3 regions of the Exiguobacterium sp. SH5S13 genome follow, and region 2 is predicted to be linked to each of the others. Evidence: riboswitches for the same ligand, from Rfam matches in the RefSeq annotation. Region 2 holds a riboswitch; each other region holds the start of a gene.
The links. Region 2 has a riboswitch for S-adenosylmethionine ahead of EVJ30_RS12135 (MetQ/NlpA family ABC transporter substrate-binding protein). Riboswitches for the same ligand answer to the same signal wherever they lie in the genome.

Region 1: linked by a shared signal. The riboswitch ahead of msrA (peptide-methionine (S)-S-oxide reductase MsrA) and the one ahead of EVJ30_RS12135 (MetQ/NlpA family ABC transporter substrate-binding protein) in region 2 are both predicted to bind S-adenosylmethionine.
Region 3: linked by a shared signal. The riboswitch ahead of EVJ30_RS10755 (Na+/H+ antiporter NhaC family protein) and the one ahead of EVJ30_RS12135 (MetQ/NlpA family ABC transporter substrate-binding protein) in region 2 are both predicted to bind S-adenosylmethionine.

Annotation. Positions count from the first base shown of each region.
Region 1 covers NZ_SJUS01000029.1:642-11,484, forward strand. The annotation lists gene EVJ30_RS13080 (3'-5' exonuclease) at 1-55, opposite strand, end outside; gene EVJ30_RS13085 (four-helix bundle copper-binding protein) at 123-455, opposite strand; tRNA gene EVJ30_RS13090 (tRNA-Ala) at 572-644, opposite strand; gene EVJ30_RS13095 (GRP family sugar transporter) at 787-1,650, shown strand; gene msrA (peptide-methionine (S)-S-oxide reductase MsrA) at 1,680-2,198, opposite strand; SAM riboswitch class I at 2,261-2,360, opposite strand; gene EVJ30_RS15310 (hypothetical protein) at 2,405-2,566, opposite strand; gene EVJ30_RS13105 (amidase family protein) at 2,687-4,081, shown strand; gene rlmN (dual-specificity RNA methyltransferase RlmN) at 4,151-5,212, shown strand; gene EVJ30_RS13115 (SMP-30/gluconolactonase/LRE family protein) at 5,376-6,257, shown strand; gene EVJ30_RS13120 (hypothetical protein) at 6,270-6,536, shown strand; gene EVJ30_RS13125 (GTP-binding protein) at 6,872-8,068, shown strand; gene EVJ30_RS13130 (DUF1643 domain-containing protein) at 8,087-8,674, opposite strand; gene EVJ30_RS13135 (lysozyme family protein) at 8,708-9,391, opposite strand; gene EVJ30_RS13140 (CPBP family intramembrane glutamic endopeptidase) at 9,479-10,177, shown strand; gene EVJ30_RS13145 (alpha/beta hydrolase) at 10,155-10,843, opposite strand, start outside.
Region 2 covers NZ_SJUS01000025.1:5,559-16,401, reverse strand. The annotation lists gene EVJ30_RS12180 (MalY/PatB family protein) at 1-956, opposite strand, end outside; gene EVJ30_RS12175 (M48 family metallopeptidase) at 1,074-1,730, shown strand; gene EVJ30_RS12170 (methyl-accepting chemotaxis protein) at 1,780-2,685, opposite strand; gene EVJ30_RS12165 (hypothetical protein) at 3,053-4,303, opposite strand; gene EVJ30_RS12160 (hypothetical protein) at 4,313-5,614, opposite strand; gene EVJ30_RS12155 (DUF302 domain-containing protein) at 5,720-6,103, opposite strand; gene EVJ30_RS12150 (Spx/MgsR family RNA polymerase-binding regulatory protein) at 6,276-6,671, shown strand; gene EVJ30_RS12145 (methionine ABC transporter permease) at 6,702-7,364, opposite strand; gene EVJ30_RS12140 (methionine ABC transporter ATP-binding protein) at 7,336-8,370, opposite strand; gene EVJ30_RS12135 (MetQ/NlpA family ABC transporter substrate-binding protein) at 8,380-9,201, opposite strand; SAM riboswitch class I at 9,279-9,382, opposite strand; gene EVJ30_RS12130 (iron-containing alcohol dehydrogenase) at 9,427-10,440, opposite strand; gene EVJ30_RS12125 (aminotransferase class I/II-fold pyridoxal phosphate-dependent enzyme) at 10,437-10,843, opposite strand, start outside.
Region 3 covers NZ_SJUS01000020.1:13,651-24,493, reverse strand. The annotation lists gene EVJ30_RS10760 (GGDEF domain-containing protein) at 1-1,286, shown strand, start outside; SAM riboswitch class I at 1,385-1,480, shown strand; gene EVJ30_RS10755 (Na+/H+ antiporter NhaC family protein) at 1,552-2,835, shown strand; gene EVJ30_RS10750 (TVP38/TMEM64 family protein) at 2,872-3,504, opposite strand; gene trhO (oxygen-dependent tRNA uridine(34) hydroxylase TrhO) at 3,728-4,669, shown strand; gene EVJ30_RS10740 (divergent PAP2 family protein) at 4,787-5,212, shown strand; gene EVJ30_RS10735 (PucR family transcriptional regulator) at 5,316-6,539, shown strand; gene ald (alanine dehydrogenase) at 6,671-7,801, shown strand; gene murB (UDP-N-acetylmuramate dehydrogenase) at 7,874-8,794, opposite strand; gene EVJ30_RS10720 (diacylglycerol/polyprenol kinase family protein) at 8,949-9,599, opposite strand; gene EVJ30_RS10715 (DUF1836 domain-containing protein) at 9,748-10,371, shown strand; gene EVJ30_RS10710 (LURP-one-related family protein) at 10,447-10,843, opposite strand, start outside.

The DNA.
Region 1 (10,843 bases), on a different contig from region 2:
TCCGACTGTCGCGATTGGCCGTCTCGACATCGATGGCTAGAATAGAATGTGGCATAAAAGTTCCTCTCTTCTCAAAAAATCTGTACAAAAAAAGTCTAACACAAGGTTAGACGGGAAAGCGATCATGCGGCCGAGAGATGCCGGCACGCCTCGGCGCAGCGCAAGCAAGCTTCAGAGCAACGTTGGCAATGGTCGTACAAGTGACGCCCGCATTCGACGGCACACGTATCACACACTTGCGCACAGAGCGCCGCGATCGGTCTTGTGAACGCCGAGTCGGTTTCGAGCGCGTTCAAGGTGAGCGTGGCGACTTCGGCGCATTCTTTCGTCAACCGGATGCATTCCGAGACCATCAGCAGATCTTCTTCTTGTAAACATTTCGAGAAGCAATGATTGCTCGCTCGGATACAATCGATCACGGCCAAAATCGTCTCTTCGACAGCGGCTCGGTTCATTGGAAGTCCCCCTTAAGATAAATGATGTCTTACAATCATTACCCGGTTCGTGTCGACTTAAACCGAGGCGGGGACACGAAAAAAGTCGGTCCACATCAGTGGACCGACTTAAGGAATGGAGCATAGCGGGCTCGAACCGCTGACCTCCACGCTGCCAGCGTGGCGCTCTCCCAGCTGAGCTAATGCCCCGTTGGAAATTATTATATCATTCTAATAAATGATTTGGCAACAAGAAAAACGAAAGAACTTTGAAAATCATTTTTGAAGTTTATTGGGCGCTAGAGCCGGGAAGAACAGACAGAATGTTATATTAAGAAAGCAGGTGCAACATATGGAGATGATTTTGCTGGCGCTACTGCCCGCACTCATGTGGGGGAGTATCCCGCTTATCGTATCTATTGTCGGCGGCAAGCCGATTCAACAATTGGTCGGCACGACGATCGGCGCGATGGTAATGGCGACTGTCATCGAGCTCGTCTTCAAACCAGAGTTCACGACGCTCGCGATCGTGACTGGTTTCATATCGGGTGTGTTCTGGGCGCTCGGACAATACCTTCAATTCCAGTCATTCCAAATTTTGAGCGTCTCGAAAGCGATGCCAATCAGTACAGGGATGCAGCTTGTCGGGACATCACTGTTCGGGGTCATCGTCCTTGGGGACTGGAAGACGCCGACTGAACTATGGCTCGGCTTCTCGGCCCTCGTCTTGATCATCATCGGGGCCGTCATGACGTCATATCAACAACATAAAGAATCTGACAGCAGTAGTGCTTTGAAAAAAGGGCTACTCGTGCTGCTCGTTTCGAGCATCGGTTACGTGACGTACGCCGTCCTCACCAACTACTTTGAGGTCGATGGCATCACCGCCATCCTACCGCAGTCACTCGGGATGTTCATCGCCGCGCTCTTGTTCAGTCTTCGTGAAAAAGATGTGAAAAAGTTTGATCCGAAGACGTTCAAGAACATCTTCGCCGGGCTTGCCTGGGGGATCGGGAACTTCGGGTTGTTCGTCTCGAGCGGAGAAGTCGGCATCGCCACGTCGTTCGCACTGTCTCAACTGAACGTCGTCGTCGCGACACTCGGTGGCATTTACTTGCTAAAAGAAGAAAAGACGTCGAAAGAACGCGTCTTCGTGTTTATGGGGATCGGTCTGATCGTGGTCGCCGGTTTTATGTTAGGGCTCGCGAAGAGCTAAAAAAACGACGGGTATGAGGCCCGTCGTTGTCAGCTTGTCCACGTCTGGTCGATGAACTCGTCACGGCCAGATTGTTTCCGGTCCGCTTTATAGTGGGCCGGATTTTTTTTATGATAATCTTGATGATAGTCTTCGGCCGGGTAAAAGACGTCAGCCGGTAAGATTTTCGTCACAATCGGTTGTTTGAACTTTCCGCTCGCAGCGAGCGCGTCGCGGCTCTGTTCTGCTTTCACGCGTTGTTCTTCCGTATGATAGAAGATGGCGGGCGCATATTGTTGCCCGCGGTCTTGGAACTGGCCGCCGTCGTCGGTCGGGTCAGTCTGAATCCAATACAGTTCGAGCAAGCGCTCATACGCGAACTGAGACGGATCGAACGTGATCTCGACGACCTCGTAATGACCGCTCGTGCCTGTCTTGACGTCTTTATACGTCGGATTGTCGACGTGTCCGCCCGTATAGCCGGATACGATGCCTTCGATGCCTGGCTGTTCCTCGAACGGTGTCACCATGCACCAAAAACAACCGCCTGCGAATGTAGCTTTTTCCAAAATAAAATCCCCCTCATGTTCATTCCAAAAAAAGCGCCCATGTCATCGACATGAGCGTTTTGTCATATCGTCCAAGGCGATGCCTTGCTGGAAGTAGCACCTTGCCGAAGCAGGTTGCTGTGAAGTCATAGAGCCAGGTCTCTCGTTCACTCAAGATATCGATATGTAGTTGGTGACAGCATCATATCATCTGTCTCGTTTAAACGTCAACGATTTGGTGTGCGCCGAAGTTGAAATAGCGTGGCACCAACAATCAAGATAATGAGGGCGATGGACGCAGGGAATGCCCACGGCAAATCATCCCCGAACAATTGTAGAAAGAACAGGGCGAACACGGACAGTAAAACAAGGATGTAAGAGCGGGACATGGCTACCTCCAATAACGTTTCTTCTAGTGTATCAAGTTGCACATCCAATGGCGATAAAAAGAAGGGGATTCGATGCATTCAGCGAATACCGAATAACATTGCCTATAAGGAGTGAATTGGATGCAAGACTTATTTGAACTAGACATCGAGACCGCACAGTGCGGCTATAAAGAAGGGACGTTCACGGCCCGGGACGTGACGGCCTACTATTTGACACGGATCGCTAGCTTGAACGATAAACTGAAAGCGGTCATCCAAGTGAACCCGGACGCGTTGTTCGAGGCGGAGGCGGCCGACCGTGCCTACCGACGCGGAGACCGGCTGCCACTCCTCGGTATTCCCGTTTTACTCAAGGACAACATCGAGACGGCGGGACTCATGAGGACGACTGCCGGCGCCGTGGCGCTCGAGCATCACTTTGCGGGTCGTGACGCTGAACTCGTCCGCCGCCTCCGTGAGCATGGGGCGGTCATTCTCGGCAAAACCAACTTATCGGAATGGGCCAATTTTTTGACGGAGGACATGCCGAACGGATGGAGCGGGGTCGGTGGCCAGACGCTCAATCCGTATGGTGACAATCTCGACGTCGGCGGTTCGAGCTCTGGCTCGGCGGCTGCCGTTGCGGCGAACTTGACGATGCTCGCCGTCGGCAGCGAGACGAGCGGGTCGATCATCCATCCGAGCGTCCATAACGGCATCGTCGGCATCAAACCGACGGTCGGGCTCATCAGCCGGAGTGGGATCATCCCGATTTCGCGGTCGCAAGATACGGCAGGTCCGATGGCGCGGACGCTCCGCGACGCGGTGCTCGCACTAGAAGCGATGTGCGGGGAAGACGGCTCGGACCCGGCGACGACACATCTGCCGGCCGGTCCACCGTACCGGACGTGTCTCGACGAACGTCAAGCCGTCGGCATGCGCGTCGGTTTCGTGAAGACGGAACTGTCGGATGAAGAACAGACGCTCTATCAAGAAGCGCTGGCGTTACTCAAAGCGAGCGGGGTCGAGCTCGTCGAAGTCGACCTGCCGTCAAACGACGGACTTGACCAAGGCGACGTCCTCTACCATGAGTTCAAGCTCGGGATTGAGGCGTATTTGGCGACGACAGCGCTCCCATATGAAACGCTCAAGGACGTGATGGACTGGAACAAGCGTCACCCGGAAACGATCCCGCACGGACAAGTTACGTTCGAGAAAGCGAATCAGTTATCAGGGCGTTTGACCGAGTCGAGCTACCTCGAGCGACGCTTAGCCGATGTCCGGCAAGCGAAAACGGACGGCCTCGATCGTTTATTGATGGAACAAACGCTTCACGCCCTGGCGTTGCCACACGACTTGAATTACGATATGGCGGCGAAGGCAGGGCACCCGACGGTCACGATCCCATATAAGCCCAAACAGAGCGGGGCACCTTTCGGGCTGTCATTCACGGGTACGAGCTATGCGGAACGAGACCTCATCCGCATCGCCTACGCGTTCGAACGCCACGTGACGCGTCCGATCCCGCCTATGTAAGAACGTTGCACCTGTCGCTCACGTCCGCTACAATGGTACGTATGCGGATTGAAGAAAGGACAGATTACAATGAAATCATCTATATATGGGCTGACATTTGATCAGCTGTCGGACGCTTGCGTATCTTGGGGATACAGTGCCTACCACGCCAGACAAATATGGGACTCGCTTTACATCGACCGTGTCAGACGGCTCGACGAGATCGCGGTTCGTCCCGAAGTGCGCGAACAGCTTGAGGCGAACTATGCGCTGACGACACAAGAACTGTTCGTCAAACAAGAAGCGGGTGACGGCACGGTCAAATTCTTACTTAAACTGCACGACGGGCATTATATCGAAACGGTGCTCATGCGCCATAAGTATGGACGTTCCGTCTGTGTGACGACACAAGTCGGGTGCAACATCGGCTGTAGTTTCTGTGCGAGCGGCCTCTTGAAAAAAACACGCGACTTGACGGCCGGCGAGGTCGTCGAACAGATCATGACCGTCCAACACTATTTAGACGAGGTCGGTGAAGGTGACCGCGTCAGCCACATCGTCGTCATGGGAATCGGGGAGCCGTTCGATAACTTTGATAACTTGGTCGACTTCCTCCGTGTCGTCAAAGACGATCGCGGTCTCGCGATCGCTCCTCGTAAAATCAACGTCTCGACGAGTGGACTCGCCGACAAGATCTACAAGTTCGCGGACCTTGACCTGCGCATCAACTTGGCCCTCTCGCTGCACGCGCCGAACGATGCGCTGCGGACGAGAATCATGAAGATCAACCGGGCGTTCCCGCTCGATAAACTGATGCCGGCGATCCGCTACTACGTCGAGAAGACGAATAAACGGATCACGTTCGAGTACATCTTGCTCTCGAAAGTGAACGACTTGCCAGAACATGCCGAAGAACTCGCGGCGTTGATCAATGACATCAAAGACAAGTCTTACGTCAACTTGATCCCATACAACCCGGTCAACGAGCACATCCAGTACGAACGGAGTACGACCGAGGACATCATGGCGTTTTACGACGTCTTGAAAAAACGGGGCATCAATACGGGCGTGCGTCTCGAGCACGGGACCGATATCGATGCGGCATGCGGTCAATTACGCAGTAAACAAATGAACGTCGAAGGCGCCAAATAAACGAGCGCTCCGGATCGGTTTCGATTCGGAGCGTTTTTATCGTGCCCGGGCGTATAATGCGTCAGACGAGAAATATCTTTAAACATTTTTGTGAATGATGAATAGTCCTTACCCCCTCAGGGAATAGTCTTTTGATATCAAAGCAGAGAGTGGAGGCAATTCAATGGAGACAGTAAACGCTACGTTATGGATTCGAGTCAGAAACACGCTCGGGGAAGGGCCTTGCTGGGACGCTGAACTGAAGCGGTTCTACTGGGTCGATATCGAAGGGCACGCGCTCTGGTGGTACGATGAGAAAGAAGATGAATTATCTTCGTTTGATATGGGACAGCAGGTCGGGTTTGTCGTCCCTAAAGTGACCGACGGCGTGATCGTCGGATTGAAGGATGGTATCTATGAGTGGGATGAAACGTCGAAACAACTCGATAAACTCGTCGAACTTGATGACCCGGAAGGTGTCCTTCGCTTCAACGATGGGAAAGCCGACCCGTACGGTCGTGTCTTCGCCGGGACGCTCCACTTAAAAGACGAGTCTGAGCAGGCGACGTTGTTCCGCTTGAACCGCGACGGCACGACCGAGGTCATGTTGAGCGGATTGACGTTATCGAACGGGTTGACGTGGTCACCTGACCATACGTCGTTTTACCATATCGATACGCCGACCGAGACGGTTCGCAAGTTCCCGTTCGATTTGAAAACGGGCACGCTCGGGGAAGGTGAGGTCGTCATTGATTTCAAGAATGAGGACGGGTTCCCGGACGGCATGACGTCGGATGAAGACGGCTTTTTATGGATTGCCCACTTTGCAGGCGGGCGCGTCACGCGGTGGAATCCGGAGACGGGACAAAAAGTGCTTGAAGTCATCGTCCCGGCGCCGAACGTCACGTCGTGTAGTTTTATCGGGGATGACTTAAAACAATTGGCAATCACGACGGCACGGGAAGGCATGGACGACGAGGCGCTCGCCGCTCATCCGGATGCGGGTTCGGTCTTCAAGATCGATACGGACGTGAAAGGGATGCCACTTTATCGGTTTGGTCGTTAAGGAGGGAAGGCTATGGTGAAGCGATTGCTCGTGCGAGCGGGAATCGGATTGGCACTAGCGGCGGTGGCTCGGGTCGGGATTCAAAAGATATTGGACGACCGGGCCCGGAAAGAAGACCATACGTATCTTGAACCAAAGTGGGACGAGACGCCGAGTGTGGATGCCGATAAGGATGATGACGAGGTCGGATTGACGCAACTTGATTCGATTTACCGGGCCGATTGGCAAGCGAACACGTATCCTCGCTCTGAGGCAGAACGGAAAGCGTTAGAAGAATAACCGGTACGAAGAACATATCCAGAGCTTTTTCTTCGGCCGTCGAGGCCTCAGAAAAAGACAAATGGCCGCTAGATGGCGACCGTTTGCGTTGCTCGTTCGATGGCGCCCCGACTCCTGCAGGAAAGCAATCCAACGGAGACCCAGCAGCGACGCGAGTCGCGATGTGGCTCCGGGATTGCCTGCGGAAAGCATGGGCGCCGGAAGGACGAGCGATAACAATTATGTTAGTCAACAAGAAAACACGCTCCTTTTGAGCGTGTATTTTTGTTGACAACGGACGTGATCCCGTTCATTATCTAAAAAGTAATGATTACGATTTAAAGGTGGTATACATCATGAAACGAATTCCGATCACAGTCTTGTCCGGATATTTGGGAAGTGGCAAGACGACGTTGCTCAATCATATGTTGAACAATCGGGACGGTAAAAAATATGCCGTCATCGTGAACGATATGAGTGAACTGAACATCGATGAGCGATTGATTGAAGGGGCGGGCTTTTCGCGGACGGACGAGAAGTTGTTGGAGCTGTCTAACGGTTGCATCTGCTGCACGTTGCGAGAAGATTTACTCGAGGCGGTCAGCGAGATCGCGACTGACCGACAGCTCGACGGCATCATCATCGAGTCGTCAGGCATCTCAGAACCGATCCCGGTCGCGCAGACGTTTACATATGCGGATGAAGCCTTGGGTATCGACTTGACGAGCCGGGTGTATGTTGACGCGATGGTGACGGTCGTCGACGCATATCGATTTTTAAAAGATTTCAATTCGGGCGAATCGCTGCATGAACGTAAACAGGCGGTCGGCACGGATGACGTCCGGGAAGTCGTCGATCTACTCGTCGACCAAGTCGAATTTGCGGACATCATCGTCCTCAACAAGGCGGACCGGGTCACGGAAGCCGAACTGAATGAGATTGCGGGTCTGCTTCGTGCGCTAAACCCAGCAGCGAGGTTACTGACAAGCACATACGGCAACGTGAGTTTGTCTGACATTTTAAACGTGAACCTGTTCGACTTTGACCAGGCGATGCACGCCGCCGGATGGATCCAAGAGCTCGAGACAGACGACCATACCCCTGAAACCGAAGAATACGGCATCAGTTCATTCGTCTATCGCCGCCGCCGTCCGTTCCATCCCGAGCGGTTGCTCGCGTGGATCGAACAGTTCCCGGAAGAAATCGTCCGGGCCAAAGGGTTTTTATGGATCGCTTCTCGGAGCGACATCGCCTGCTTGTTCTCACAAGCGGGGTACGCGTCGACGCTCGAACACGCCGGCCGCTGGTTGGCGACACTCCCGGAAGTAGAGCGACAGCAGATGTTTGCCGCCGAACCAGAGCTCGAGACGGATTACATCGAGCCGTATGGGGATCGACAGACCGAGCTCGTGTTAATCGGTCAGCGGATGGACCGTGAGCCTGTCGAGCGTGAACTCGACCGTTGTCTGCTGTCGGATGAGGAGATGGCGTCAGATTGGTCGACGCTCTCGGACAACTTGCCGGGATATGACGCGGTACGGACATACGAATAAGAGACAAAACAGGACGACTCATTTCGAGTCGTCCTGTTTTGTCTCTTTCAAGATCTTAAATTTCGGTTTGATCGATTCGTTATTGAACGCTTCGAGTATCGTATTTTCGTTGGCCATGCGAATTTGTTGCGGTTCGCCTTTTGACGTCGTACCGATACAATACATGCTCGCCTCATGCTCGGCGAATAACGTCTTGTACAGTGTGGAATGGTGCATGAGGCGTCCGGGTGAGCCCCAACCGACGATGATCATGCCGCCGCTCGTCTCGACCTCGTCGAGCGTCTCTTCCACGTAATGAAAATTCACTTCGTCGAGTTGGGACTCGACGTAGGGTAGGTTGTCATTGATGGCGAGCGTCGGGACGAGACTGATGACGCGCATCTCGCGGATCGGTTTGTCCAAATGGTTCCGCATGAGCATGTAGGCACGTTGAGATGTCGTACCTGATAAGAACGCATCGCTCATCCGTGGAGAATAGATGATGACGGCACAAATTACCCCATCGACGACATCGGTGAATTCATACGTTCGCATGTAACGCTTTGTCTTGTCTTCGTTAAATATCGATTTGACTCGAATCGTCACTTCCTCGATATGCGTGTTCATGTTGTTTCCTCACTTTAACCAAATAGTGCCGGGTCATGCCCAGCCTGCGAACCAATCGAGATACCGGATCGTATACCGGGCGACCTGCTGCGTTGTCGTCGTCGCGTCACCAGGCAGTAACGACAGCTCGTCCTGGTACTGCTCATAAAAGGACATGACGTCTGACACGTACTGGTCACTCCGGTTGTATTCAAAGATGGCGTTTTGAATCGAGTCGACCGAATCAGTCGTCTGCCCGCCGTGCTCGCTCAAATAGTAAGCGGCGGCATGGGCCGAGTCGACCAAACTATGAGGGTCGGCCTTGCCGTCATCATCCCCGTCTCGGCCTAAGCCGCCGTACTGCTCAATCAGCGTCAAGTCGGTCAAATCGACTTCGTCTTCCGGGACATCACCTTTTTGGTCATCCGTATCGTACTGCCAACCGAGCCACGTCCGCGGCATAAATTGGAACGGTCCGATCGCGCCGACCGAAGAGCGCATCGATGAACTGTGCGAGAAGATCGTCTCGACACGGTGGACGGCGGCGAGTAGCCGCCAATCGACGTCATAGGTGGCCGCGGCTTCCTTGTAGACGTCTTGGTGGACCGCCGGGATACCGTGGTCACCGTAATAGGCCCGGTAGAGGGCGTTGTTCACTTTATCATGTTGACCAAACCAGCCGATTGCGCCGAGGCACAGCACGATCACAAGCATTACGCCGGTCAGTCGCAGCATCATTCGTTTCAAGATTCCGCCTCCTAGCTTTCTAGACAATACCCGAATAGTGTAGCATATAGCTAACAGGAAGGACAGGAGAGGATATAGATGCTTGAACAGGTCGTCTTTACGATTATTCTTGCGTATTTATTGATCGTACAACTATTCAACGCCCGGCTCGTGAAGCCGATGATCGAGGCGCTCGGGAGAACCCGTGTCTATGAAGAGACGATCAAGTCGGCATGGGGGCTGAGCCTGCTCTTACTAGCGCTCGTCTTCTTGTTCCAAGTCCCGCCGGAAGCGGTCGGTCTCGGGTTCGCGCCGCCGGATGGGGACGGGCGCGCCTGGCAGTATTTCTTCTTTTCGACCATAGTCATCTCAGGTCTCATCGCGTTCTATTTGCTCGTCAAGACGTCGGCCGCGTTACGGACAAAGCTTCGGCCGTTTTACGGGCTTGAGATTGAACGGTTGCTCCTTCCGCGCACGACCGACGAAGCGAGGGCGTGGGGCGCAGTATCGTTCACGGCCGGGGCGACCGAAGAGTTCATATTCCGCGGCGTCCTCTTGTATACGATTTCTTTATACACGGACGTCCCGGATGCGACGCTCGCCATCATCGGGGGCGGGCTGTTCGGTCTGGCCCATGCGTACCAGGGTCCGAAAGGGGTTGTCACGACGGGCCTTGTCGGTTTCCTGTTCGGCTATTTATATTTGGCGATGGGAATGTTGTGGCCGCTGATCCTCATCCATACGTTGCTCGACTTGATCGCCGGGCCGATTCACGTCACCGACGCAAAAACTGACTGACAGCGTTCTCGTAGGCAGGTTGGTCTTTTAAGATGCAATTCGTATGCTCGGCGCCGTGAATGAGTGCGAGCGCGTTCTGACGGTTGAGTGCGTTCATCTCGACGGACATCCAGGTCGGGACAAAGTCGTCTTTCGTGCCATGGATGAACAGCACCGGTGCAGTGATTGATGCGAGCGCTGCTTTTGGTCGGACTTGCCGCATCGTGAACCGGGCCCGACTCCACAAGAAGTAATCGATACCGGGCAACAACAAGTCACCCGGTAAGCGATGCAGCACGTTCAATTGGTAGCGCATGAGTTGCCTCATGTCATCGAACGGGCACTCGGCGATCAAAAAATCCACATCAGTGAGCGGGCCGGCCTGAAGAATCGTCGCGGCACCCATCGATACGCCGTGGAGCCCGACTTGATCGACCGTCTCATGGTCACGTAACCACTCGACCCAGTCGACGATGTCATGTTTCTCGTGGTATCCGTACGAGGCGTACACCCCTTCCGACTCTCCGTGTGAGCGCAAGTCGACCGCAAGCAAGTTATAGCCGAGCCGGTGGAACATCGCCAAGTGCGGTGCCATAAAGCTGTGGGAGGCCGTATAACCGTGGACAAAAACAACCCACTTTTTATGATTATTGTTCCGATAGACCCGGCCATACAGACGGTAGCCGT
Region 2 (10,843 bases):
CTCGCCTCCGGCATGAAGCACGTCAGCCGGGGTAACTCGGCATTCAGGCGCTCGACGACATAGGTGGCTTGTTCCTCGAGCTCGGCCGTCAGCTGGTCGAGCCATCGTTCCGCCCGGACGTCTGTGTAGGCGGCGATGATGGCCGTATTGGCGAACGGTGTCGGTAGGACGTGGTGTTTGTTTTGGACTTGGATGATCCGTTTGCGCCAGGCGTCATCCGGACAGATGATGTACGACGCGAACAAACCGGCGATGTTGAACGCCTTCGACGGGGCGCTCACCGTGATGACCCGGTCGTCGAGTCGGTTGATCGCCGTATGGTGCTGCGACGGATACGTCAGATCGGCATGGATCTCGTCGGCGACGATGATGACGTCGTACGTTCTCGCCAACTCGACGACGCGCGCGAGCTCGGACTCTGTCCAGACGCGACCGACCGGATTATGCGGTGAACAGAGCAAAAACAGTTTCGCCTGTCGCATTGCGTGTTCGAGGGCGTCAAAATCCATCTCATACTTGCCATCGACTTGTTTGAGCGGGGCGTCACGCACAACGCGTTTCAACCCGGTCACGAGTTCATGGAATGGTGGATAGACCGGTGATTGGATGACGATCCCGTCCCCTTCCTTCGTCAACGCCTCGACGATGTGGGTCAGTCCGGGCACGACCCCGCTCGAGAACAGCACATGTTCGGGGGTGACGTCGAGTCCGTGTCTCCGCCCGTACCAAGAGCTGACGGCTTCCTGGGCTTCTTTCGCGAACATCGTATAGCCGAACTCTCCTGTCGCCGCACGCGCCGCGAGCGCTTCCGAGATCGAAGGTGCCGTGCGGATATCGATATCGGCCACCCAGAGCGGCAGTACGTCAGACTTCACATGGAACCAGCGCTCGAGGCCGTCCCATTTCACCGAGTCGGTGCCGACCCGGTCAAGCGGTTGATGTAAGATTGATTTCATAGTGATCCCTCCTGTCCCTACTGTAACAAAAATTGAAGCCACTGGTCGTCAAAAGCGTGGCGGATTTTCGAGACGTCGGCTATAATCGACCGAGAACAGTGTTTGGAGGTGACAATGATGAGCGTAAGTATCATCCGCCATAAACGGCGAAAGAAAGCGGCTTTCTACATAACGGCCGAAGGGATCGAGCTCCGCATCCCGGCCCGGTTGTCGAACCGGGTCGTCGAGACGATCTTAAGCGAGCATGCGGACTGGATAAACGACCGGCTCGCGGCATTACCTAAAACCCCGTCGTTGCCGAACGACCGGCTCCGTTATCGAGGTGAGACCGTGCCGCTCATGCGCACGAACGCCGTTGACGCCTTCGACTACGACGGGACAGCTTTCCGGTGCCCGGACCGGTGGGACGAGTCCAGGATAGGGGCCGCATACGAGGCGTGGCTCCGCGACGAGGCGCTCACTTATGTCACCAAGCGGGCGCCCCACTATGAACGTCTGCTCGGGGTGAGCGCTGCGAAAGTCCGCATCGGCCATCAAAAGACGCGCTGGGGCTCGTGCAGCTCGCGCGGAACGATCTCGATCAACGTCCGGCTCATGCTCGCGCCGATCGAAGTGATGGATTATGTCATCGCCCACGAATGGACACATCTCGTCCATTTCGACCACTCCAAATCGTTTTGGTCGACTTTATCCTCTGTTTATCCGGACGTCGATGGGGTGATGGCGTGGTTGAGACAACACGGTCATACGCTCATCGTCAAAAAAACCAATTGAGTGGACTCGCCACCGACGACGGTGGCGGTTCCTTCAATTGGTTTTTTCGTCAGATCGCCGAAGTGAACTGTTCGGCCGTCCCGTTCAATGACTGGGCCGACTGCTCGATCTTCCCGAAGCGTTCGAGCGTCGCTTCCATGATGTTGACACTCGCATGAATGTCTTCGTTCGATCGTGAGACGCCGTCGACAATCGAGGCGAGCTCTTTGTTCATCCCCTCGGTGTTGGCCCGGACCTCGATGACGGCGCGCTCGACGAGACGAGACAAGTTACGAACCTCGGTCGCGACGACGTTGAAGCCGAGGCCGTGTTCACCTGCCCGTGCCGCCTCGATGGCGGCGTTCAGTGACAACAGGTTCGTCTGGGCCGCGATCTCTTTGATCGTACTGGCGATTTTCGTGATCTCTGCCGCTTGGTCTTGAAGGTTGCCGAGCGTCTTCAAGTTTACCGATGCGTCCGACTCGAGCCGCTCAATCGTCCGCTTCAAATGTAGGCTCTCCTCCATGCCACGGCGGGCCCGGTCATCAAGATTCTCGGCCATATCACGGAACGTGCGGGCGTATCGTTCGATCGTCTGTTGCCGCTCGGTGATGTCCGAGGCGATCTTGACGACACCGATGACGTCATCCCCCTCATAGATTGGCATATACGTCGCCTCGAGCCAAATCGAGTCGCCCCGGGCGTCGATGCGTTCGATCTTGTCGGCCGAGCTGAACCCGTCGAACAACTTGTTCCAAAACGCTTGATAGTCCGTACTGTTGACGAAGTTCGGCGTACAGAACAGATGGTGCTGCATCCCGACCATCTCATCGCGTTTGTATTTCATCGCCTTGGCGAAGGCGTCGTTCACATCGACGACACGGCGCTGGCGGTCAAATCGAATCATCGCCATGTTCGCTTCGATGGCGCGAAGCACGTCTGGTGACGATAGGCTGACATCTCTCGTTTCAATCATTCCGATAATTCCCACCTTTATAATTTGAGTTATTTCAGGACATTTTTCCTTTGTTAGTACAATCGAATTCAAGTGTAACTTGTGATAAAAGTCCTGACTAGCGCCGTTTTTAACAGTAAGTCAATATCTTGAGTTTGAAGTATTTACCAACTTCATCACAGGTCATCAGACAATGAATCGCAAAAAAAGAACTCCTCGTTTACAGGAGTCCCATTCGACCTTTTCGTGAAACTGACGGTGCTAATCTTGTAAAAAGATTTGCTTCTACGTAGTTGTCGATTCTTCGGTCAGTTGCGCGCGATTGGCGGATTCATCGACACCGCCAATCGTCGCTGCAGCCGAAGTCTCATCAAACCAAACGTTCTGCTTACTCCACGGCACTGGGAAAAAGTTCATGGAATATTTTCGCACCTTCACTCGACAACTTGAACTGTTCGTCCGTGTTCATATCTTTCACGAAGACATCAACTTTCTGCGAACGTTTGTGGTAACTCAACTCGAACTGTTGACCACGATTTCCTTTCAGCAGCGTCAAATACATGTACTCGCCTGCTTCCCCACTTTTGGTCGAAGGTGTCCCCGTCTCGAGCGCCTCGGTCAATCGTTCATAGCCTTGCCCCTCGATGCTGACTGCGTCCGGATAGTAAAACGGGACACTGGGATGGTACGGGTATTTATGGACATAACCGATCGAGACGGCATCGGTATCGGTCGGCTCCGTGATGAATGGATTCGGTTTGAATCGAATCGAGATCGTCTTCGTCATCTTTTGACCGTTTGACTCGTAGGTTAATTCGTATAACGGAAACGGTTCGAGCGGTTCGAGCGTACCGCCTTCAAGAAGCGTCCGGACATTTAAGTTGTCGACTCCGACCAGTAATTCGCCATCGTTCAACGAATGCTGGCCATAGTGAATCCCGTCACTCGACATTAACATGTATGGCGTCTTCGTCTTCGTGCCATATCCTAACGCAACATGAGTGTCCTCCCTGACCACGTAAGGAGCAAAATCTAAATACGGTGTGAAGACCCCGTCGTCCCCGATTCCAAACTCGATGGACCCGTTGAAACCGGGCGAGATCGTATAAAGACTGTTCATGAACGGTCGAATGGTGAGGTCTTGCCTGTAAGAATGAATCGCTTCTTCCCGTGATAACCTTTCCCGAATTTCTTCTGTCCCGCTTACTACGCTAGGTAGCAACGAGATCTCGCGTGCGGTCTCGTCTTTCAAAAACTCCGGTCTTTCCTCCAGCTTGACCGCCCGATATCCCTCGACATGGTCCGACTTACACAGCGCGTAAACGGCATCACCTTCGACGAACGATGCCTCATTGAAGGCGTATGTTTCAGTATCGGGCTCAGTGAACGGCATTCGGCTTGCAAACGTCACGCCAAGCAAGGATAGATGGTCCTCCTCGATATCGTTGAGTAACTCGCCTTGTTCACAATAGGTCAACATGTCCTTGGCCTTGATTGCCTGCACTTCAAGGTCATGTGTGATGTGCTCTGCCGTCCAATGGGCCTCGACAACATCATATCGGACTACTTCTTGGTCCCGGGCGCACCCTGCGGCCAAAACGAATAGCGATAGACCGATTCCTAATCCGAACTTTTTCATCAGTTCACCTCAATTCTTCGGTGTCTTCTTCAAGTCGGGGAAGTAGGACAAGAACGTCTCCGCCCCTTCGCTCGTCAGTTTGTACGTTTCGCCGGTCAGTTTATCCGTCAAGAAGATGTCTATCTTTTTTGAGCGCTGTTTATACGTCACTTCAAACTCTTGGCCTTTCAGCCCATCGAGAATCGTCAACTGATGATACTCGCCCGCATCCCCACTGCGATTGACCGATTCTGCCGCGTCTATGGTGTCGATCAAGTCGGTCATGTCGGTCCCGGCCGCCTTGAGGACATCCGGATAAGCAAGAGGCTGTTCATGGCTGAACGGTTTCTTATGTAAATAGACGAACGGTTCATCAGATTGCCACATAGACTGCATGTCGGTATGCTCCTGCTGAAGATCACGTTCTTCTTCCGTGATGAACGTCTCTTCCCGATACGTGATCGTCACCGTGTCGGTGATCGGCGCTCCGTCTTTCATGTACGTGAACGTAAAGATCGGGTAGCTCTTGCCGGACTCAAGTACTTGTTCGGTGAGCGGAATCCGTTCAATTTTTAATGATTCATATCTCGGGGCCGCCTCGGTCGCGTCAAACGTGACTTCAATCGGTTGAGACGAGAAAGAACCGTTCTGATGCCCCATCAACACGTACGGAAGCTTCTCTTCTGGACTGAAGGCCATCATCATTTGGACGTCACCCATCGACGACGTCGCCGGTTCGAACGTATTGATCGGGAACAGCGTCGGCCAACCTTCGACAGCGATCTCCATCTCCCCATACAGCGCCTGTGAGAAGCTGAATAACGAATCTGGAAACAATTCAAGTTCATGGTCATATCCGCTCTTTACCTCTGATTGAAGGAACATCGCTCCGTCCGAGGCTTTCGTCTGTAACACGGCAGGAGCACGGCCGATCGAAGTTCCTGTCGACGCGCTTATCTCTTCTGGGAAAGACGGAATCACTTCCGCTTGGAGACGATGAGAGACCATATCGCGGCAAATTGCATAAGATTTATCCCCTTTGACGTATGTCACACTTTTGAACATGTAATCTTCCCCTGAGTTCGTCAAAGGGGGCCGGCTCGCCACGACCGTGTCGAAGACCGTTAACTCCCCGTCTAGCGACGTCGTCAAGTCACCCGTGCACGCCGCTAACGTCTCATCGATATCGGTGACCGGCTCTGCCTCAAGCGAATATTTATTCACGGTCCAATGGTGATCGATATAATCCAATTTCAACGCGCTCGTCTCGTCTTTTCCGCATCCGGAAAGTAAAACCGCGCTCAACAGCATCCATTTGACAGATTGTTTCAACGTTTCCGCCCCTCGTCTTCTTGATGACCCAATTTTACCATTATCTTACTTATTAAAGAACATAAAAAAACCCGTCCACTTACTTGGACGGGTTCGACGCTTCGATTAGATGCTGTTATCGATGGCGCGTGTCAGTCTCGTCTCGACATCCAGTGCGATGGACTGGAGCGACTCGTCCTCGATCAATTCGATCAGTTTCGTCGGTTTCGGCATCCCGACGTGGGTCGCCCCGTCTTTTGTGAAGACGGCGAGCTTGCAGGGCAGGAAGTAGCCACCCTCCCGGTGCGCCGTGATGACTTTCTTGGCCTCTTTCGGGTTGCACACTTCGAGGATATGATAGTCCCCGTCGATGGCTTCCCCTTTCTCTTTGAGCGTATCACTCAAGTCGAAATCCCACAGCACGCCGAACGCTTCGTCCTTGAGCGTCGCTTTCAACTTCTCGACCACTGCTTCGACCGACTGATCCGTCTTCACCGTATAATCAAACATATAAGCCCCTCCTTGTTTGTTGTCTCTCTCGTCATGTACCCGAACTAGTCTGAAACAAATCGTATCGTCGTTTTGAAAAAGTATATGTGATTTGAAACATATTCCGCGTTCGACTCGTAGTAATGAGAGAAAATAAAAGAGTCCATACTTACGCAAAGGAGAAGTGGTTGTCGTGACGGTCACCGTATTCACGCATACAAGCTGCAGTTCTTCCCGCAAGACGCTCGATTGGTTACGCGAACAGAATATCCCGTTCATCGAGAAGAAATTGACCGACCAAGGAATGTCGTTCACCGAGTTCAAGGAGATGCTCCGGCTCACCGAAAACGGGACGACCGATCTCTTGTCTGTCCAAAAAAGTGTCTACAAACAAGCGGCCGACCAGCTCGACGAGATGTCGCTCCGCGAACTGTACAGTTTTGTCGCGACGCATCCACAGATCTTGAAGAGTCCGATCGTCGTCGATGACAACCGGATCCAGATCGGGTTCAGCGAGAAAGAAATCCGGACGTTCATCCCGCGGCATAACCGGATCGCCGACTTGAAACGACTATTAGACAAACAGTAAGAGCGCCGCAAATTTTGCGACGCTCTTTTGTCAGGCTTTCTTTAGTCGGGCCGCCAAACGGTTGCCGAATGATTGGATCGACTGCACGAGCAGGATCAAGACGAAGATCGTCACGTACATGACTTCCGGCTCGAACCGGAGATGCCCGTACTGATAGGCGATATCGCCGAGTCCACCCGCACCGACGAGACCCGCCATCGCCGTCGCACCGATCAGACCGATCGTCGCGATCGTCAGACCGAGCACGATTGACGACCGCGCCTCACGGATCAATACGTACCAGATGATCTTACGCGTCGAGATGCCCATCGCCTCGTACGCCTCGACGACGCCGCGATCGACTTCGAGCAGTGCCGACTCCATCAAACGGGCGATGTATGGCGCCGTGAAGACGATGAGCGGCAACAGCACGCCTTGGACGCCGATCGTCGTCCCCATGATGAAACGGGTGAACGGCAAGATGAAGAATAGCAGAATGATGAACGGGATCGAGCGGACGACGTTGATCACGCTCGACAATGCCCCGTAAAAGTAACGGTTCGCGAGCCGGCCATTCGGCCGCGTCAAGACGAGGAGCGTCCCGAGCGGCAAGCCGATCAGTGTCGAGATGACGAGCGCGACGCTGGTCATCGTCAGCGTCTGGATCGTGCCCGTCCAAATCAAGTCACCCCAATTTTCCCAAAACTGTAGCATGGTTCGTCACCTCCTTCACTTTGACGCCGCTCGCTTCAAGGTAGCGGACGGCTTGGTCGGTCTGTGCCTGGTCCCCGTCGAGATGGACGAGCAAGTTGCCGACGAGACCGCCTTTCAGCTTTTTGATCCCGCCCCCGATGATGTTCGGCAGCAGGCCGAACCGTTTCGTCAGCTCGGCGAGGACGGCCTGTTCGGTCTGGTGACCGATGAACGACAAGTTGACGAGCGTCCCGTGCGAGCTCAACACGTCGACGACTTCTTTCGGCACGTCGAGGTTCGCTTTCAAGAAGCGGCGCGTCGTCGGATGTTGCGGGTCTGAGAAGACGTCGAGGACGTCGCCTTCCTCGACGATCTTGCCGGCGTCGATGACGGCGACCCGGTCACAGATCCGCTCGATGACTTCCATCTCATGGGTGATCAAGAAGATCGTCAGACCGAGCTCGCGGTTGATCTCGAGCAACAGATCGAGGATTGACTCGGTCGTCTCCGGGTCGAGCGCGCTCGTCGCCTCGTCGCTGAGCAGGATGTCCGGCTCGTGCGCCAACGCCCGGGCGATGGCGACGCGCTGTTTCTGGCCGCCCGAGAGTTGCTCCGGGTAATGTTTACGGTGATCGGTCAGTCCGACGATGTCGAGATACTTGTCGACCCGCTCGCTGATCGAGCGTTTATCGAGTCCTTCTAGGCGGAGCGGGATGGCGACGTTGTCTTCGACGGTCGCCGTCTTCAACAGGTTATAGTGCTGGAAGATCATCCCGATGCGGTGACGGAGCTTCGATAACCCTTTTTTGTCGAGCGTCGTGATGTCTTGCCCTTCGATCTCGACTTGACCTGACGTCGGCCGTTCGAGCAGATTGATCATGCGGATGAGCGTGCTCTTGCCGGCGCCGCTCCGACCGATGATGCCGAAGATCTCGCCCTTTTCAATCGTCAGCGAGACGTCGTCGAGCGCAGTGACGGTCCCTTTGTTTACCGTGAACGTTTTTGAGATCTGTTTGAGTGCGATCATAGTGCCTCCTTAAAACGCTGGGACGATCGAGCCGTTGAACGTCTCTTCGATGAACGTCCGGACCTCGTCCGAGTGGTAGTAAGATTTGAGTGTCTCGACGACTTCATCGTCCTTGTTGTCGGTACGGACGACGACGTAGTTCGGGTACGGGTTGTCGACCGTGTCTTCATGGAACAAGGCGTCCTCATTGATCGATAGGCCGGCACCCATCGCGAAGTTCGTGTTGATGGCCGCGAGCGCGACTTCCGGGAGCTGGGTCGGGAGCTGTGACGCCTCGAGCTCGATGAATTCGAGGTTGAGCGGGTTCTCGGCGATGTCACGTTTCGTCGCCTTGTCCGTCAATCCTTCTTTCAAGGTGATGAGTCCGGCCGTCTCATACAGGCGCAGCGCTCGAAGTTCGTTCGCCGGGTCGTTCGGGACGGCGACTTTATCGCCTTCCTTCAACTCCTTGATGTCCGTCAGCTTATCCGAATAGAGCCCCATCGGGAAAGCGACCGTCTTGAACACGTCGTCGATCTTATAGCCTTTGTCCGACTTCTGCAGCTCGAGGAACGACAGCGTCTGGTAACTGTTCACGTCAAGGCTGCCTTCGTCGAGCGCCGTGTTCGGCGTGTTGTAGTCGTTGAACACTTTGATGTCGAGCTCGAGGCCATCCTCGGCTGCGAGTTCTTTTACTTTCTCGGCGATCTGCTGGTGCGGTCCGCCTGTCACGCCGATCGTGAGGGATTCTGTGCTGAGCGCTTCGCTCGCGTCCGATTGGCCGCACGCCGACAAGGCGATGGCCGCGAGTAGAGATGTTCCTGCGAGTACTGTTTTCTGTTTGATGTTCATGAATGATTCCTCCTCCAAAATAAAAGCCCGCTACTCATAAAGAGTGGCGGGCACGACAAGTCAAAGACAGTCGGACACGCTCATCTCCCAGACGTTTCGTCTGTTGGAATTAGCACCATGATCGTTACGATCTGGTTGCCGGGTTTCATAGGGCCAGTCCCTCCACCACTCTTGATAAGCTATCGGTCTTATTTAATTGTTATCATCTTACTTTTAATCCTTTTATTAGTAAACAGAAAATACTGAATTTTCAAAAATTATTTTCAAATAGTCAATATCGAGCGGGACGGGTGATCGTTGCAATTCAGTCTCGGCCCGGACCGCGTCGACCAGTTGCGGGATGTCGGCCGGAACGAGTCCGAGCGTCTCAAGTGACGTCGGCGCGCCGATCCTGGCGAGCCACGCCTCTAAATACGGGGCGTCAGACGAGCCACGCAACCGTTCTTGGACAAGGAGGCCGAAGCCGACCTTGTCGCCATGTAAGAACGGATGGGTCGACTCGAAGCGGCTGAGCGCGTTGTGGACGGCGTGGGCGACGGCGACGCGTGTCCCGGCGTCACCGAAACCACCGACGGCACCGCCGACGGCGAGGATGTGATCGACCGCGAACCGGGTCTCTGGCCCATACGCGGTGAAACTGGACTCACTCAAGTCGAGTTCGACGAGCCGGCCGCATTGTTCGGCCAAGGCGAGACCGGTATTGACGCCGGCATCAGGCGAACTGTCGCCGCTCAAATAGCGGGCCTCGTAAAACTTGGCGACCGTGTCGATGACGCCGGCTCGGAAGTAGTCGTACGGCGAGTCCGTCACGACCCTCGCGTCGACGATGACCCGCTCGATGACGACGCGGAACACGTCGTAGCGGTCATAGGCACCCTGCTCGTCATAGATGACGCTGAGCGGTGTGAAGGCGGCACAGTTCGAGGCGAGCGTCGGGATGACGATCAGCGGGACACCTTGCCGGTAAGCGACGAGTTTCGCCGTGTCGACGAGCTTGCCCCCACCGACGGCAAGGAGGACATCCACATCCTTCAAACGGAGCCGTTCGACCTCCGCGTCCGTGCATTCGCCACGGAACAGCGATGTCGGATAGGCAGTGATCGCTGGCAGGACGCGCTTGACGACGTCAAAACCGTTCTGCCCGCGCAGCACGTGAGCACGACGGCCAGCGATCAATTCATCGAGCCGCTCGAGCGCATCATCCGCATGGTCGTACTCGAGCACGGCTTGGCGGATCATGCCCGGACCTCTTCATACGTCGCGAACAGTTTCTCGATCCGCTCGACGGCCTCGTCGATCTTCGGCTCGGCGGAGACGAGCCCGAACCGGACGTACCGCTCGCCTTCTGAGCCGAAGAAATAGCCAGGCGTCACGGCGACCCCTGCCTCGTGGAGCAGCTTATGCGAGAACGATTTGGCGTCCCCGTCCGGCACTTTCGCCCAGACGAAGAACGAGCCGCTCGGGGCCGTGATGTCCCATCCGGCCTGACGTAACCCGTCGACGAGCCGGTCGCGGCGGGCCTCATACAACCGTGACAAGTCGTCCCGGAGCGAACGCGGTGACTCGAGCGCGGCGATGGCCGCCTCTTGGATGGCCGAGAACACGCTCACATGGACGTGGTCCTGATACGTGTTGATCGCCT
Region 3 (10,843 bases), on a different contig from region 2:
TCGGAGGTGAAACTGGTCTTGGCTTCTATTCGCAGGATTCGTTCGTTCCGCTCGTCGGTCTGATCATTGCCATAATTTTGAACACGGTCGTCCAGAAGTATCAGGTCGGCTGGTGGTTCCGCGTCGATATCCCGGTCCGTGATTTTTTGAGCATCGCGTTTTACACATACATCGTCAGTTTGGTCTTCATCTTCGCCGCGTCGTTCTTCCGTGAGACGAACTTGCTCGTCGTCAGCAGCATCGCGGCCGCCCTCACGTTCTTTATTAAGCGGTTGATGATTCAAAAAGGGCGCCAAGACGCGTTCAAGTCATTGATCGAACAGTACGATGAAGCGAAAGAGGCCGTCTCCCTATCTCAAAGCGAGGCCCAGGCGATTGAAGTGTTCTTGAGTCAATGTGAGCGCCTCAACCAATATGATAAAGGGTTTGTCGAGTTCGTCCTGTTCGACCGAACGCTCTATTTCGATTTGTTGACGCGACAGCCGATCGACCGTCCACTCGTCTTCGACTTGATGGAAGCGCGCCATCCACACGCCAAGTCTGTCGATTATGAGATGCGCTTCGAATGGGACGCAGCGTTGTCAGATGCGTTTCATGACGATTACCACAGCTTCATCTCGGTCCAGTCAGAAGAGATTGACGGGATTCGCACACGTATCGTCATGATTGGTGAACACGTCTATGGCTATCCCCCCATCATTCAAAACGAGATGGTAAAACTGTTGAAATCGTTCAACCGAACGATCAGCCGATGCCACGAGCGCGACCGCCTATACACGGAAAGCCGCACCGATAGCTTGACGCTGCTCGCCAATGCGCGCGCGTTCTACGAGTATGGGATTCAACAAATCTCGGACGGCTCGATGTACCCGATCTCGGTCGCGATGCTCGACATCGACTTCTTTAAAAAAATCAATGACACGCACGGTCACCAAGTCGGAGACAGCGTGCTCCAAGAGTTCGGGCGGCGAATCCGGCAAATGCTCCGGACCGATGACTTTGCGGCCCGTTACGGGGGCGAGGAGTTCATCTTGCTGCTCAATCATTGCGACGTCGACCAAGCCGTCGATATCGCCGAACGGATTCGGCAGAAAATTGAAGATAAGCCGTTCCGTGTCGATGGGGTCGATATTCCCGTGACCGCCTCGATCGGTGTCGATACGATTCAAGCGTTCGGCGACAAACGGCTTGACGATACGATCCGTAACGCTGACCGGGCCCTTTACGTCGGCGGCAAGTACGCCGGTCGTAACCGCGTCGCCCATTACAACTTTTTGACGACATGACTTCCCCCCGCGTCCACTGGCGCAGGGGGATTTCTGTTGACAACCCGATTTGAAACAGGTACGTTAGGAAACGTGTCTAACAACTACATCATGACGACTTTTTATCAAGAGAGACGGAGGGACTGGCCCTTAGATGTCTCGGCAGCGGGTAACCTGTGCCAAATCCAGCGAGCGTTCTGCTCGAAAGATGAAAAGGGTGTCTCTTACAGAGAGAGCCTTTTTCGGAAGGCTCTTTTTTTCTATTCTTTGAAATGAGGTGAATCGATTGGAACAACCAACAGCTAACAAATGGGCGCTCTTGCCCTTGCTCGTCTTCCTCGTCTTCTTTATCGGGGCAGGTATTTATTATGGTGACTTTTACAAGTTCCCGGTGCTGATCGCGGCGTTGATCGCTTTAATTGTCGCCGCGATGATGACGAAAGGAAGCGTCACACAGACCGTCGAACGTATCGCCCAAGGCGCCGGTAATCCAGGTATCTTGATCATGATATTCATCTTCCTGCTCGCTGGCGCGTTCTCGACCGTCGCCGGTGCAATCGGTGCGATTGACGCGACGGTCAATGCGGCGTTGACGTTCCTGCCGCCGTCACTCTTACTGAGCGGATTGTTCGTCATCGCTGCCTTCATCTCGATGGCGATGGGCACATCGACCGGTACGATTGCCGCGCTCGCCCCAATCGCGCTCGGCATCCATCAAGAGAGCGGGGTCAATATCGCGATCGCGGCCGCGGCCGTTGTCGGCGGGGCCATGTTCGGAGACAACTTGTCATTCATCTCAGATACGACAATCGCCGCCGTCCGGACACAGCGGACGAACATGCGTGACAAGTTCCGGACCAACTTTTGGATCGTGCTCCCGGCCGCAATCATCACGACCGTCCTGTTAGCCGTTCTCTCAAGTGGAGAATCGACGATTGAAGTGGCCGCGTTCGAATGGTACAAATTGATTCCGTATCTCGCCGTCATCGTCCTCGCCTTGACCGGACTGAACGTCATCCTCGTTTTGCTCGGCGGCATCGCGCTCGCTGGCATCATCGGACTGATTGACGGAAGCTTGGCCGTCACGTCTTACGTTACGGCGATGGCCGACGGTATGATGGGCATGGCCGAGATCTCGCTCTTGACGTTATTCATGGGCGGACTCGTCGGGCTCATCTCGCATAACGGTGGACTCACCTATTTACGAGATGCACTCACGTCACGGATTCAGCGCCGGGCTGGTGCGGAATGGAGCATCGCCGGGCTCGTCAGTGCGACGAACGTCGCGACGGCGAACAATACGATCTCGATTCTCGTAGCAGGCCCGCTTGCCGCGAATATCGCCGATACGTATGACATCGAACGGAAAAAGTCAGCGAGCGTACTCGACATCTTCTCGTGCGGGGTACAAGGACTTCTGCCTTACGGGGCGCAGCTCCTCATCGCCGCCGAGTTGACGAACACGGCGTCCCCCGCCCTCGTCCCGTATATGTTCTATCCGTTCCTCCTGTTCATTTGCGGAGGCTTGGCGATCGTCTTCAACTTCCCACGTTTCAAAAAAACCAACTAAGCAAAAATCCTCGAAGGCGGCCGCCTTCGAGGATTTTTATGTTCTTGCTTCACGTTTACGTTTGAGCTCTTCGTTCCGTTTTTTGAAAGCGCGCCGTTTGAGAAGTTCTTCGAGACCGCGACTGATCGCCCACAATACGAGCAAGAGCAGGCCGAGCATCGATAAGCGGAACGGGCTTTGGATGAACTCTTGCCACTGATCACCGATGACCGAGAAGATGATGACGACGAGCAGTTTCCCGAATCCGGCCGCCAATACGAACGTTCGGAGCGGCATTTGAATCAAGGCGAGTAAGTACGTGATCAAACTGACCGGGATGAACGGCAACGAATATAAGAATCCGAGCGAGATTGGACTCATATGGTTGATGCGATCGAGCCAATAGACACCCTGTTTATGTTTTTCGAGCCAACGCGTCATCGGTTTGCGGAACACGTATCGGACGGCGGCGAACACGAGGAGCGTCCCTGCCAAACTGCCGATCCATGACAAGAGAACACCAAGCCAGAAGCCATACGTGGCAGCGTTCGCCGAGATGATCAAGACGAGCGGGAGAAACGGGAAAATCGCTTCTAGGAACGGGGCTCCGAGTCCAGCCCAAGGACCTCCCGGCAGTCCTTGGAGCCATTCGATGATGTTCAATATATATTGTTGTAGTGATGTGAGCATCTCAGTTTCCACCTTCGGCTTTCGTTACTACCTTTTACCCGAATTCGTTCAAGAGGACGCATCCCCCTGCCCTCCTCAAAAAAAAATAAAAAGTATTTGCGAAATTTCACTGTGATATCTATCATATAATAATGGACTTGTGGTTGCAGGCAAGTTCATTCGTCGAACGACACAACCCAACGTTCGTTTTCCTGCAAAAAACTGAACACAGGGGAGCAATAACATGGAAACAAAACCAATGCGGGTCTTACTGTACTATAAGTACGTCAACATCGAGGACCCAGAAACACTGACACAACAACACCTCAAGTATTGTAAGGACCTCGGGATCAAAGGACGTATCTTGATTTCTTCCGAAGGAATCAACGGGACGTGCTCGGGCACTTGGGAACAAACCGAACAGTACATGAACGACTTGAAAGCCGATCCATACTTCAGCGACATCGAGTTCAAAATCGATGAAGTCGAAGAGCATGCTTTCAAGAAAATCTTTGTCCGTCACAAACAAGAGCTCGTGACGTGGCGCTTTGATGGCGAGTTCGACGTGCCTAAACAACACGGTGCGTATCTCGAACCGGAAGAATGGAAAGAGATGATGAATCGCGATGATGTCGTCATCCTCGACGTTCGTAACAACTACGAGTACGATCTTGGTCACTTCAAAAATGCGATCAAAATCGACGTAGAGGCTTCTCGTTACATGCCAGACTGGCTCGAGGAGAACAAAGACCTCTACGAAGGGAAAACACTTCTCACGTACTGTACCGGAGGCGTCCGTTGCGAGAAATTTACCGCATATATGCGTGACCAAGGTCACGACAACATCTTCCACTTAAAAGGCGGCGTCGCCATGTACGGCAAGGACGAAGCGACGCAAGGTGAAAACTGGGACGGCGAGCTTTACGTCTTTGACGAGCGCATCAACGTCCCGGTCAACACGGTCAATCCGTCAGTCGTTTCAGCGTGTATGCACTGCGGAACGAAGACGACCCGTTACGTTAATTGTGCCAACCCGGAGTGCAATAAACAACACTTCTGTTGTGAAGAGTGTGAGCCGAAACAGATGCGTTCATGCTCGAAAGAGTGTCAGGAGCATCCACGCAACCGCTTTATCATCGAGAACATCGCGGAAAAACTTCAAGAGACTGAAGGCGTCGTCGGGTAACAAAAATCGACCGAATAGCGTCGCGGGCATTTGCCCGCGACGCTATTTTTGACAGAAACTTTACGTCTAGCGCGGCATGGAATCGGGTATAGTGTAGATACTATTGTCAGACAGGAAGTGACTGAATTGCTCTTTAACGAACCGTTACTCGCCGCAATACTGGCCTGGTTTATCGCACAGGCGGCCAAACTTGTGACCGAACTCATTCGAACACGTGACTTTGAACTTGAAATTATGTTCGCCTCAGGCGGAATGCCAAGTTCCCATACCTCGACCGTCGTCGCGCTCGCGACCGCGATTGGCCGGGCTGAAGGCCTCGACTCGAGCATGTTCGCCCTCGCGCTCACGTTTGCGACGATCGTCATGTACGACGCGACCGGCGTCCGTCAAGCCGTCGGTTTCCAAGCCCGTCTATTGAACGACTATTTTAAAGGGATCAAGCACGACACACCGATCTTGAACGAACTCGTCGGCCATACACCGTACCAAGTCATCGTCGGCGCATTGCTCGGCCTCGTCGTCGGACTATTTTTCCCCATGTAAACGATACACACGTTCAGGCATGTCGTTCCCCTCTCAAAAACTGTCCATCTTTTTGTGAACTTTCACAACAGAGACGGTATAGTGATAGAGAGGAGGAATCGACATGCCTTTTTTACAGAAATCATATGAATCGCTCGACACACTCGCCGAAGCGATCGGGCAAGCGATCCGCGCACCGATCACGATCGAAAATCGCCACCATCAGCTACTCGCCTATAGCACGCATCCCGACTCGACCGACCCGGCCCGGATCGCGACCATCATCGGCCGCCGTGTCCCGGAAGCCGTCATCGAAGATTTGTGGGAAAGCGGTATCCTGCAAGAGCTGATCGACCGAGACGAGCCTGTCGTCATCCCGGCCCGGATGGCCATCGGTCTCAGCGAGCGCGCCGCCGTCGTCATCAAGCAGCAAGAAGACGTGCTCGGCTACATTTGGAGCCTGGCCCGGACGACCCCGTTCTCCGAGCAGGAACTCACCGTCTTGAAGGACGGGGCAAATATCGCCAAGAAACTGCTCATGACGATCGCCATGCACGAACGTCGCATCGATGCCGAACTCGAGCGTTTCTTTTTAGAAGTGCTCGCTTCGCCATACCTCGCTCCCGCACATCGGGAACGCTTGAACGAACTTGCCCCAATCGCCGTCGCGAATCGCCTGACGATCATCGACTGCTTGCAGCCGATCACTCCGCAATTCGCTGAGCGGTTATTTTATGCGCTTGCGACACAAGAAGCGATCGAGGTCGTCCTTCACGCCATCGACGGCCAACAGCTGCTCGTCTGGCACTATATGAAGTCCGAGCTATCTGAAGAAGAGGCCGCCCTCCTCCAGTGGGCCGACCGCTTCGAGACCCAGCTTCAAGACAAGTTCACTGACGCCGAACCTCGCCTCGGGATTAGCCGTCGTTTCTTCGAGAGCGATACGCTCTATGCCGCGACCGAGGAAGCGAGACGGGTCACATCGCTACGCCGGAAGTTCCCGTTCGAGCTCGCTAGTGCCCGGGCGTTCGAGCAGATCGGCATCTATCAACTCGTCCCCGATTTGTCCCGACGGATCGGCCTGCGCCTCGAGACGCACCCGACGATCGAACGGTTGCAGGCGTATGACCAAGTCCACCACACCGAACTCGTGACGACGCTTGAATGGTATTTCTATTTTGACGGGAACGTCAAACGAGTCGCCGCCCACCTCCATATCCATCCGAACACGGTCTTGTATCGGATTCGACGGATCGAAGAACTGACGAGCATCACCCAAGTCTCGCTCCCGGAACGGGCTGCTATTTATTTAGCGATCAAGGCCGGACAATATCGTCAAGACGACTGACCCCCACTTTGTGAAAAATCACAAAGTGGGGGTTGCCGTTTTTAGAATCCATGCTAAAGACAGCGATTTCACTTGGGTCTATACTAGAGGTGTGAACAGATTGTGTCAGCAGATAGAAAGGGGAACTACACATGAAAATCGGGGTATTGAAAGAGATTAAAAATAACGAAAACCGCGTCGCGTTGACGCCGATGGGTGCATCCGTCTTGACGGAACTCGGACACGAGGTGCTCGTCGAGACGGGGGCCGGTATCGGGAGCGGCTTCACGAATATGGAGTACATCGACGCTGGGGCAAGCATCGTCGATTCAGCACAGGACGTTTGGGGAGACGTTGAACTCGCCTTGAAAGTAAAAGAACCACAGCCGTCAGAGTATCAATATTTCCGTCCAGACCTCACGCTCTTCACGTATTTACATTTAGCGGCCGAACCTGAACTCACGAAAGCGCTCGTCAATTCAGGCATGACCGCCATCGCCTACGAGACGGTCGAAGTCGACCGTACGCTTCCGCTGCTCACACCGATGAGCGAAGTCGCAGGACGGATGGCTGCTCAAATCGGGGCGCAAATTTTAGAAAAACCGCATGGCGGCAAAGGGATCCTCTTGTCAGGTCTTCCCGGGGTGCCTCGTGCGAACGTCACCGTCATCGGGGGCGGTGTCGTCGGAATGAACGCGGCCCGCATCGCCATCGGTCTCGGAGCCAACGTGACCATCATGGACATCAGTCCGGCTCGTCTCCGCCAAATCGACGACCAGTTCGGGAACACGATCAACACGCTCATCTCGAACCGCTATAATATCGCGAAGCAAGTCGCCGAGAGCGACCTCGTCATCGGTGCCGTCCTCATCCCGGGCGCGAAAGCACCTAAACTCGTCACGAAAGAGATGGTGCAACAAATGTCACCGGGGTCAGTCATCGTTGATGTCGCCATCGACCAAGGCGGGATCTGTGAGACGATCGATCATATTACGACGCATGACGCGCCGACGTACGAACGCTACGGTGTGCAGCACTATGCCGTCGCCAACATGCCAGGGGCGGTCCCGCGCACGTCGACGCTCGGTTTGACGAACGCGACGATGCCTTATATCGTCGAGTGCGCTCAAAAAGGAATCTTCCCGGCGCTTCGCGAAAATGCAGCGCTCCTCAAAGGGTTGAACGTCATCGACGGTACGGTCACATACGAAGCCGTCGCCCGTGACCTCGGCTACACGTTCGTACCAGCCTCTGAAGCCGTCACGAAGCAGCTCCACGCGTAATCGAACACATCCGAAATATGCGGACAGAAAGACGCCCGAACGGAAAATCCCGTTCGGGCGTCTTGCGTATGTTTATGCGTTTTCGACGGCGATGTCTTCACCGATGATTTTCACTTCAGGTTCAAGTTCGATCTCAAACTTCTGTTTGACCGTCGCTTGGACGTGACGAATGAGCGAGATGTATTCAGTCGCTGTCGCCTGATTGATATTGACGATGAAGCCCGCGTGCTTGAGTGATACTTCCGCCCCGCCGATGCGCTTGCCTTGCAGTCCGCAATCTTGAATCAGTTTACCGGCAAAGTAACCGGGCGGGCGCTTGAACACACTGCCGCATGACGGATATTCAAGTGGTTGTTTCGATTCACGCTTATGCGTCAAATCGTCCATTACGTCTTTGATCGCTTCATAACCGAGCGGATCGAGTTCGAACGTCGCCTCTAAGACGATCAAGCCTTCTTTCGAAACTCGGCTCGTTCGATAATCGAGGTCAAGCTCATCTTTCGAGAGCGTGAGCAGTTCGCCGTCTGGCGTCAAAACGACCGCACTCGCGATTACGTCTTTCGTCTCGCCGCCGTAGGCACCCGCGTTCATGTAAACAGCGCCTCCGACCGTTCCCGGAATACCGCATGCGAACTCCAGTCCAGACAGCTCTTCAGTGAGCGCCTGGCGCGACACGTCGATGATGGCCGCTCCTGCTTGGGCGATGATCCGGTTGCCGTCACGGCGAACCGTGTTCAATTCGTTCAAATTCAAGACGATGCCACGCAGGCCGCCGTCTCGAACGATCAAGTTGGACCCGAAACCGAGAATCATGAATGGTACGTTCTCGCGATGGGCGAGCTCGAGGACGGCTTGAACTTCTTCATACGTGTGTGGAGCTACGAAATAATCCGCTTTCCCGCCCAATTTTGTATATGTGTGTGCTGACAGCGGCTCGTCTTGCTTGAAGCGCTCGGCCGGGATGATTGTGAGTAGTTGGTCTAAAAAGCTCATGCGTTGCCTCAATCCTTTACGGTCTATTTTATTAGTGCCGCAAGCGAAAAAGTTCGCCTCGGACACGTTGCTGAATGGTTTCAGTACGAAACACAGTATACAAATGTTTACCGAGAGTGACAAGCAACGTTTTCTTTACAATCTAGCAAATAGTTTACAACAATAATGATGTCGCGACGGCGACGACAATCGGGATTGTGAAATTATCCCAGTCTCGATACGAAATCGCTTCTGTCAGCGTCGCTATGATGGAAATGATAAACCCATAAGTTACCACTTGCCACATCGGAATACCTTTCCACAAAAACAATAAAAAGAGTACCACGTACGAACTTAAGAACATGGCCATGCTGCCTTGGAACGATCGCTTTTGCCCATACAGGTCATAGATCACCGTCCCATATTTTCGTCCAATGAGGGCTGCTAAGCCGTCTCCCCATGCCAATACGAGCGAACCCGCTAAAAAGGCGAGCGGTTCCGTCTCGAAAAAGAAGAACAAGATGACGAGGAGTGCGATCGGATAATAGACGGTCCCGAGCGATTTCCGCTCGGTCTGATGGACCGGAGACGGGCTCTTATATAGAAGCCACGCGTTTGCGAACGTAAAGAACACGAGCGGTATGGCAGCGATGTACCATGTGTCCATCAACCAGACGGCGAGCAATGACCAATGCCCGACTGCAATATGTACACTCTTTCGAATTGTCTCATCCGTCCAGCCGAGGCGCTTGCCAATCTGTTCGAGACCGACAAGAAACACCAGGACAATGACGATGGACAGAATAGAACTGACCCATTCATTCATCGTGGGACCACCTTTATGTGCGATTTTTATACGTACTCATTATACCTTAATCAAGCCAGAACCTAGCTTCCTTTTCAAACATTTGGTAGAATGAGGTCAAATGACTGTATAGCCTGCGAACGAAGTCGGCTATAGAAAGGATGCCTGTATGCGCGACGCAAATTCGATTCAAACGTTGGCTGATTGCCTTCACTATATGCGGGTTGGTGACGTCGATCGGGCCATCTCACTTTTTCCTGAAGAAGTGCGTGAGCATTTCCCGAAAGAGCTTCGTAAAATCCATTTGTTTCATATTGAAAAGAACGGATTGTCGATCAATCAAATCGTGGCTTTGGCCAACACACTGACCGGAGAGCATTTGTCCGCGACGACGATTCAAAACTGGACGAAACGCGAAGTTCGTAAAATCATCGGTGTCCCCCGGGTCGGTAAAAAATATTCGCTACAACAGGCTGCGATCATTTATTTGCTCGACGACTTGAAGCATCTGTTTTCGCTCGAAGAGACGAGCTCGCTGCTCGCACTCATCTTCAACAATCCCGACCGCGACGAGGACGACCTCATCTCCCCGATCGACTTCTACCGCTTGTACGCGGAGTATGCCAAGTCGACGAGCCCGATCGAGATGTTAGACACTCGTGCGAAGCGTTCGATTGAGAAGATGGGACACACCCATCCGAACATCATGCACGTTCTGAAGCTATGCTTGTACGCGCACCGCGTGACGACACTCGAGATCGAGGCCAAACACTATTTAAGCCGCTTCATTTGAGCCAATCAAATGAAGCTTTTTTTGTGGAACGCAAAAAAAAACACCAGTCGCAGTGACTGGTGTTCGTCATATTGGTTAGACTGACATGGCGACCGGCATCCGTGATTTGACCGTCAACGTCTTCAAAACTGACAACAACTCGAACATCGAGAGCTGATCCGCCTCTTTCGTCAAACAGAAAGAATCGTCATCTTGTTTGCGAAGTTCCGCCACAAGTTTCCCAGCTTTATCGCGAACACTGAACTTGTAGCGTTCGACGTCGTATTGAATCGTGTAGAGACCGCGTTCATAGACGTTGTATTCACACTTTTTCCCGAATAACGAGAACTTGTCTTTTAATTGACCAATCGCTTGCCCGTCATGGTTCATGACGACCCACTTTTGGCAGTTCGGGATGTACTTCCCGTGAGCGATTTGTCGACCGGACAAGTTGTGCACTTGGACATTGCCCTCCGCGTTGCGGTGAACAGAT